One region of the Aerococcus sp. Group 2 genome, then DNA from elsewhere that is predicted to be linked to it. Evidence: riboswitches for the same ligand, from Rfam matches in the RefSeq annotation. Region 1 holds a riboswitch; the other holds the start of a gene.

Region 1 (4,321 bases):
GGTACGGCCAGACCCATAGACAGGAATCTCTTGTCCCTTAGTCATTAATTTCAGGGCCTTTTCTAGGGCAGCCTGGATACTGGGACCATTGGGTTGGACTTGAAATCCCACATAGGGAGTACCATCATAAGCAATCGTCGCTTTATAGCGTTGTGGCATAATTATCAAACGCCTCTCTCCTTATATAATCACAAATAAATAGGAAAAGCCGGCCATCACTGCCAGCTTTTCGCTCTTGTCATTCTTTACTTGCCTTGGCCATTAGGACCTAAAGATTAATATTGCTAGGCAAACGCAAGCCACTAGCCCGATAGCCATGGTATCGCGTTGGTGCCAGTGGAGTAAACGATACTTGGTCCGTCCTTCGCCCCCTTGGTAGCCACGCGCTTCCATAGCAATGGATAAGTCGTAGGCGCGGTCAAAGGCCGAGACAAAGAGGGGCACCAAGATGGGAATAATGGCCTTGATCCGGCTCATTAAGGAGCCCTCGCTAAAGTCAACCCCACGGGCCCATTGAGCATCCATAATCTTGTCCGTCTCTTCTAATAAGGTTGGTACAAAGCGTAATGCAATGGACAGCATTAGGGCAATTTCGTGGACTGGAAGAATATTCTTTAAGGGCTTCATCAAACTTTCCAAGCCATCGGTAATATCCAGGGGTTTAGTGGTTAAGGTAAGAATGGTAGAAATGAAAATAATGTAAACGAAACGTAAAAAGATAAATAAGGCGTTCCATAAGCCTTCATCAGTGATAGCTAAAAAGCCCCATTGCCAGTAAACTTCCCCTGTCCGGGTAAAGAATAACTGCAAGGCCACCGTAATGAGGATCAATAGGATCATGGGCTTTAACCCTTTGAGAAAAATTTTCAAAGAAATTCCGGTAAGCCAGACAAAGGCCACCACTAAGAGTCCTAAGATCCCATAAGTCAGGCCATTATTGGCGAAGAAGATAAAGATCAGTAAGATGAACATGATGATCAATTTGGCCCGTGGATCCATTCGGTGGACCAGGGAATCCCCGTTCAAATAACGTCCCATAATAAATTTATTCTTCATCTTGAACCTCCCCTAGTTCAAAATAGTTAAGAATACTATCCGCAAGTTGGTCAACGGTTAGCGGATTGTCTTGGAGTTGAATCCCTGCTTTGTCAGCTAAAACCGCCTTAAATTCTAAACTATCAGGTAGTGACAGGCTATGGTCTCTGAGCCAGTCAGCATCAGAAAAGATTTCTTCTGTGGGCCCTTGACGGACCACCGTTCCTCGGTTCATCACAACAATATGATTGGCATATTGGGCAGCATCATTCATTTGATGGGTCACTAAAACCACCGTTAACTGGCGTTCCTTATAGAGTCGGTAGAACATGGCCATCATGTCCCGGTGCCCTTTAGGGTCCAAGCCAGCCGTGGGTTCGTCCAAGACTAAGACTTGGGGTTCCATGGCAAGGATCCCAGCAATGGCTACCCGACGCATTTGTCCACCCGATAAGTCGAAGGGCGATTGGTCATATAATTCACTTGGCAAACCAACCAGGTCCAGAGCTTCAATGGCTTTTTGACGAGCTTCTTCCTCACTAGCTCCGTAGTTTAAGGGGCCAAACATGACATCTTTAAGGACGGTTTCTTCAAAAAGTTGCGATTCAGGAAACTGAAAGACAATCCCTACTTGGCTACGAATACGGCGTAGGACTTCTCCTTTAGAGTTCTTGGTCACCTGGTCTGGCCCAATTTGAACGGTACCTTGGGTAGGCTTCAAGAGGCCATTAAGGTGTTTGATGGCGGTTGATTTTCCACTACCGGTATGGCCAATAAAGGCGGTAAAACTTTGGTCGGGAATGGTTAAATTCACATCATGCAAAGACAAGGTTTCAAAGGGAGTACCTGCCCCATAGGCATAACTTACGCCTTGGAATTCAATTTGCATAACCAGTCCACCAACCCTTCTTCAGTATAATAATCTGTTTCAAATGAAAAACCACCTTGGGCTAGGGCATTTTTTAATTGCACACTAAAGGGCACGCCCAGCCCCATATCGATCAACTTATCCCCATAAGAAAATATTTCTGCCGGTTTGCCCTCATTAACGATTTCTCCCTGACGAAAAACCAAAATCCGGTCGGCACTGGCCGCTTCACTTAAATCATGGGTAATGGATAGGACGGTGAGCTGGCTCTTTTCCTTCAGGCGGCGGATAACCTCCATCACTTCTTCGCGCCCTTCTGGATCCAGCATGGAGGTGGCTTCATCCAAAATAATCACCCGGGGCTGGAGAGCAATAATACCTGCAATGGCTACCCGTTGTTTTTGCCCTCCTGATAAGTTACTGGGTTCATATTGGCGATAAGCCGACATGCCGACCTCTTCTAAGGCCCAATTGACCCGCTCGACCATTTCATGGTGTGGTACCGCAGCATTCTCTAAGCCAAAGGCCACATCGTCTTCAACCGTGGCTCCAACGAATTGGTTGTCAGGATTTTGAAAGACCAGGCCGATATTTTGCCGGATCGTCCAGACATTGGCTTCATTAAGTGTTAAACCCGCCACGGTAATCTGGCCGGATTCCGCTTCTAATAACCCATCAATTAGTTTGGCCATGGTAGATTTTCCTGAGCCATTATGACCGATAATGGCTACCCATTCTTGGTCAAAGATATCAAAAGAAACCTGTTTGATGGTTTGTTTGTCTTCTTCCTTATCATAGCGAAAGCTAACATCTTTGACAGAGATGATCGACTCCAAGTTGTCTCCCCATTTCTAAAATAAAACCCTCCGTTCTAATTAACGGAGGGGCTATAGTTATCGTATTCACTCTTCTCCTATCAGACTTTACTGTCGGTACTAGAATTACACTAGTTCATTCCTATCAATCCCTTGATAGCTTGCGGACTTTTACCGCCGGTCGGGAAACGCTCCCTGCCCCGAAGATATCTGTAAATCTCTTATTAGTGTAACGGAACCAGTGCTATATTTCAACTGATTTATCACTTATTATCTTCAATTAGTGCCCGTCCCACATAGTCTGTCCAAGCCTTGACCCCTGCTTTTGAGAAGTGGATGCCATCTTGGCTGAGCCAATCGGCTTGGGCATTTTGATCATAGTAACCAGACCAATCAATTAATTGACAGTCCTTCCTGCTATCAGCGGTTGCCTTCAAGGCCTCGTTGACTTGTTGGCGCCAAGGCCGGTTGACATGGGTATTGACCAGGTAAATCTTCTTACCTTCAAAGCGTTTCAGTAATTGGTTGATTTGTTGGGAAGTAAAGCCACCATTGGCGCCTAAATCTACCACCACTTTATCCTGGATCTCATTATCAGCGCTAAAGCTATCAATCAGTTCACCAGCTTGGTAGACTTGGAGTCCCACCTTGGCACAGATATTTGACCGTGGGAAGAGAGCCGTAATCCCCTTAGAGACATCGATGGTTAAGGAGTCTCCTAAGAAGGTAAAACTGAGGCCGTTAGCCTGATAGAGGACCCCATTAGAGAAGTCACTCACGATGGCCTGTTGGTCTTGGCTGAGCGACTGCCGGTATTTTTCAATATCTTCGTCATTATCACTAGCAATGGTATGCTTTTCCCGGTTGGCTTGTTCGATAGCTTCTCGGGCCTCCCGCGCTTCAGCCTCGGACTTGAGCACCACTTCTCCCTTGGGTGCTGTCACTAGGGCAAAGAGCGCTAAGCCTAGGACCAGGGTAAAGCCCCAAAAGAGGACTTTTTGGTACCAGGGAGTCTCCTTAGCCCGGACTTGACGAAAACCAGTAATTAAACGGAGCGGCTCCCCTTTAGGTCGTATATAAATCGGTATTGTCACTAAGCGCTGGTTAACTAGGGCGTCTAGGAGTAGACCAATCACAAAGATCGCTAAGACCTGTAACCAGGGTTGCATGGTAAACCAGTTTTGTTGACTGGCATGGGCAGTAAAGACAATATAGATGGGATAGTAGGTCAGATAGACGAAATAATTCTTCCGCCCGATAAAGGCCAAGGGCTTAAAGCGAAGAGCCTTACCAATAAAGGACTGGTCTTGGACAATAGCTAAAACAAATAAGACTACCAATAGGTCAAAGACCAACATGCCCCCATAATAGGTCCACAGGGATGAATCGGTCAAGAACTTCATCAAGACTGCTAATATACCAGCAGTCACTAGGGCAATTAAGTCTGGCGTCCAAGACGTCTTAAGCAGCCGATCTGAGAAGCCTATGATTTCTTCCCCCATCAAGAAAGCGATACTCCCTAATAAAAAGGAAAATAAGCGGCTATCGGTCCCATAGTAGGCCCGACTGGGGTCTTGACCCGGAGTAAAGAGAAAAGCCATCC
Region 2 (4,321 bases), on a different contig from region 1:
AGGAAATTTTATTACGATTTTTTTGAATTTGGTTACCAGTTAACCCAATGGCCTTTTAATGAGGTGAGTCATCAGGACATTAACAAAATCTCACTCTACTTAAGGCACTCCATGCCTAGCCTAGGACTTTATAGTAGTCACCCCATGTTCCCCATTATTCTTGCCATCAATTTAATTCGTTATAAGCATAAAGACCTGGTCCAAGACAGTTACTTACCAAGGGACCTATCGAGCTTACAAGAATCCTTAACCGCCACAAAAGCCCAATTTACTATCTTTGATATCGAGTATCGCCTAAAGGTATCCATCAATTCTGAAGCCGTCCGTCAACTCTTAGTCGGTCTAGCAACACACACCACCTACTTATCTATCCAAGCCTTACAAGAAGAAATTCGTTCTTCAAATGATCATTCTCAAGCCGTCGCTAACTTCTTTAAAGAATTGGATCAACTAACGACCAGCCAGCAATTAAGTCCTTTAGACCAAGATAAGAAGGATTTGTTGCTTTTATTACTCTATAATTGCTGCCAGGATAAGCTCGATTTAAAGGAAAATGAAAATTATTCTAAGATGCAATTGACTGCTTTAGAAATCAGTAATTTAAAGGAAAAATGGGAACTCATCCTTCCCGGCTTTAACGCCCGTCTACAGCCAATTCTAGAAAGTTTTCAATCCTATTTCAGTAAAGGGCTAATGGCCAAGCGTACGGCTATTATGTTTTCTTATGTCTATTCATTTTATCCCTTAACGATCAATCATTTTTATAAGGACTATAAACGCCTAAATATCGCGGTTTATACCGGTCGTTTCTACAGTACTGGAGAAATCTGTGGAAAACTCCACCTGTTTTTCGGCTCATTAATTGAGGTCACCCCCATCACAGATACTTACTTTATGGAAGACCTAGACCATTCAAGGATTGATATTTTATTAACCACCTACCCCTTATTTAATCTTAAGGGCATAACCATTCATACAATAAAGGATGATCTAACGACTGAAGATTTAGGTTGGATTTACCAAATGATTAACCAACTCAAATTTTCTTAAAGTCCAGGAAGAAGACTACCATCTTCACAACACGAAACATATAAAAATACCAGCTTAAGGAGCCAAGCAAGTATTAGCTTCTCATTAAGCTGGTGTCTTTTTTATTTCAATGGCAAGGGATTTACCTAGCAAATAATAACTGCCCTGAACTAAACTAAACGCCGCTTAGCCACAGGTAAGGCAGCCGATAAAACAATAAAGTTAGCTATCGAAATAATCAGACCCTTGAGTAAATTAAAGGGAACTATGCCATAAAGAATATATTCCTGCATGTTAGGAATTTCGAAATTCATCACAGCCATATAGAAGGGAGTAATGACATAGTAGTTAGCCAAGGAAAGGACAAACGTCATTAATACGCTACCGATTGCAAAAGCAAAGCAGACTTTGACATAGTACTTAGCCCTTTCAACTTGTTTGCTCAAACGAAGATCATAATTACGTAAAATATAGTAAATTGGCAAGCAATAAGAAAGAGTAGCTATGAAAGAAGCCATATCTCCAATTGGGTAACCTGCATTACCGCCTGTTTGCATATAGTGTAAAAAGTTCCGTACAAAAGCAGCCCCTGCACCACTCCATGGACCAAATAAAAAGGTGGTGAATAGGATCGGTACATCAGAAAAATCGACCTTTAAGAAAGGTATAGCAGGCAATATCGGAAAAGAAAACATCATAAGGATAAAGGCAATAGCCCCCATAACTGCGGTAACAATTAACTGACGTGTACTTGTTTTCATAACAATTTCCCCTTTCTTCTTCTCAGTCAGGGTTAATTGTTATTTCTTGAAAATAAAAAATTCCTTTCACCGAAAGTCTTCAATGAAAAGAATTAATTAGTAAGTATTTACTATCTTCTCCCATTCTGACTTTACAGTCGGTACTAGAATTTCACTAGTTCTATCAGCTCACTGATTCGCGGACTATCACCGCCGATCGGGAATCTAACCCTGCCCCGAAGATTTCATTTATTTAATTTTACAAATAAATTATAACCCCATTATAGGAGAAATGCAAGCGTTTTATTTTTGTAAGGCATATTGTTTTAAACGCTCAACTTCAGCTTTTAATAATGGCCGGTATTCACCCACCCCTAGACCTTCAGTCGTTAAAAAACCATAGCGTTCTCGGTTCAAACGTTTTACGGGATGGCCAACTGCTTCAAGCATCTTACGAACTTGACGATTACGTCCTTCATGAATTGTCAACTCAACGGTTGCATTTTCCTTAGCAGCCTTATTTTTCCGAATGCGCGCCTTAGCCTTAGCGGTTTTTTGCCCGTCTATCACTAGACCTTCTTCTAAGCGCTTAAGAGCATCGGGGCTAGGATAGCCCTTTACCTTAGCCACGTAAACCTTATCAATTTCGTAACGAGGATGCATTAATAAATTGGCAAATTCCCCATCATTGGTTAAAAGTAAGACTCCAGTCGTATGATAATCTAAGCGCCCGATAGGATAAATACGTTGGGGGATCTCTTTAAGATAATCAACCACTACTTTTCTGCCCTTATCATCAGCAACAGAAGAAATGACCCCATCCGGCTTATTGAATAAGTAGTAAACGGGTTCTTCTTTGTATATAGGCACCTGGTCAACTTCAACGAGGTCCTTCTTGGTGACCTTAGTGCCGAGTTCAGTAACCACCTGGCCGTTGACCTGCACCCGACCAGCAAGGATTAATTTTTCGGCATCACGTCTCGAAGCCACACCAGCATGGGCAATGACCTTTTGTAATCTTTCCATTATTTATCTCCTTCTTCATCAAATAAGCCCTTATCTTCCTCATCTTCAGGTAAAAGCGATGATATATCAGGGAGGTCGGCTATTGAATTCAATCCAAAATATTGATAAAAATAATTAGTTACTTGGTAAAGAATCGGACGTCCAGGACCCTCTTTTCGCCCTGCTTCTTCAATCAAATCATGCAATAAGAGGCGTTTAATCATGGCTTGCGATTGAACTCCCCTGATTTCATCAATTTCTAATCGGGTAATTGGGCCTTGGTAGGCAATCACTGCCAAGGTTTCCAAGGCTTGTTGGGACAGCTTCAAAGCAAAAGGACTGACTGCATATTTTTGGATTAAGTCAGCATAGATCTTTTGAGTCAGTAATTGATAGCGCCCCCCTAGACATACTAATTCTAGCCCCCGCTGACTATCAGTTTTTAATTTTTTGTCTAAGTTCCATAAACTATACTGGACCTTTTCTTTAGAAAGATCTAAAAGATTAGCTAGTTCCTCTAGGCTAAGACCTTCCTCACCAGCAACGAATAATAAACTTTCGCAAGCACCCTCAATGGTCAATCCCCATCATCCTTCTTTTGTATGCTTATATCTGCAGCAATCTGATCTTGCTGGATAAGTAATTTTCCTTGTTTAACTAATTGTAACAGAGCCAAAAAATAAGTCACCACTTTCTCTCTGTTAGGCTGATTCGAACTCAGCAAAGAAAAAAAGGACAAGTGGTCTGACTCTTGGTCCAAGGCTTCTTCGATACTCATAATCGCCTCATCAATTGTAAAAGTTTCCCCTTTTACAGTTCTTTCAAGTGGTTGTTCCTGCTTCAAGCGTAAAAACATTTTTTTAAAGGCCGATAAGAGGTCTTCACTGCTTACTTCGTTTTCAGGTAAAGGCACAACGGCTTGTAAATCCGAGAGGTCACTGGCCTCTTTAGAGTAACTCAAAGACCGGTCAGCTTGTTTTTCTTCTAAGATGGCTGAGACAGCTTTATATTGCTTATAGGTTAGTAATTGTTGGACTAAATCGGCTCGTGGATCGTCTTCCTCTTCTTTTTCCATAGCTTTTTTGGGTAAGAGTAATTTAGTCTTAATTTCAATTAAACTGGCCGCCATAATCAAGTAGTCACTGGCTAGTTCCAAGTCCCTTTTTTGATGGCGGTGAATTGTTTCTAGATATTGGTTGGTGATATCAACAATGGGAATATCAAAAATATCAACTTCCATCTGCTTAATTAAGTGCAAAAGCAAATCTAGCGGCCCCTCAAAAGCCGCTAGATCGATGTGTAATTCATCATTAGAAGTTTCAGTGTTTTCTTGCTTAGTTTTATTCATAAACCTTCCCCATCGTGATGAATAATATGTGGCATGGTACGTTGCTCATGTAAGGCCCATCCTTTTAAGATATCAGACATAGCTAGTGAGCCGCTAATGGTATACATAGGAAATTCCTGGGTTAAAGCAGTCAGCATGGCATAGGTAATCTCATTTTGGTCGAAAGAAGGATTAACTGAGCTATAACGTACTAATACTA

Evidence for each region. A riboswitch is a leader RNA that binds a small molecule or an ion and turns the genes downstream of it on or off. The one in region 1 is predicted to bind FMN.
Region 2: it holds a riboswitch for FMN, as region 1 does, so the genes downstream of both, JFU01_RS07600 (ECF transporter S component) here and JFU01_RS07975 (energy-coupling factor ABC transporter ATP-binding protein) in region 1, are expected to answer to the same signal.

Annotation. Positions count from the first base shown of each region.
Region 1 is NZ_CAJHPA010000006.1:59,400-63,720, forward strand. Features, by position in the region: gene truA (tRNA pseudouridine(38-40) synthase TruA) at 1-159, opposite strand, end outside; gene JFU01_RS07965 (energy-coupling factor transporter transmembrane component T family protein) at 262-1,056, opposite strand; gene JFU01_RS07970 (energy-coupling factor ABC transporter ATP-binding protein) at 1,046-1,924, opposite strand; gene JFU01_RS07975 (energy-coupling factor ABC transporter ATP-binding protein) at 1,900-2,739, opposite strand; FMN riboswitch at 2,805-2,930, opposite strand; gene JFU01_RS07980 (acyltransferase family protein) at 2,982-4,321, opposite strand, start outside.
Region 2 is NZ_CAJHPA010000005.1:124,808-129,128, reverse strand. Features, by position in the region: gene JFU01_RS07605 (helix-turn-helix domain-containing protein) at 1-1,050, shown strand, start outside; gene JFU01_RS07600 (ECF transporter S component) at 1,200-1,790, opposite strand; FMN riboswitch at 1,899-2,017, opposite strand; gene JFU01_RS07595 (pseudouridine synthase) at 2,073-2,795, opposite strand; gene scpB (SMC-Scp complex subunit ScpB) at 2,795-3,355, opposite strand; gene JFU01_RS07585 (segregation and condensation protein A) at 3,352-4,122, opposite strand; gene JFU01_RS07580 (reductase) at 4,119-4,321, opposite strand, start outside.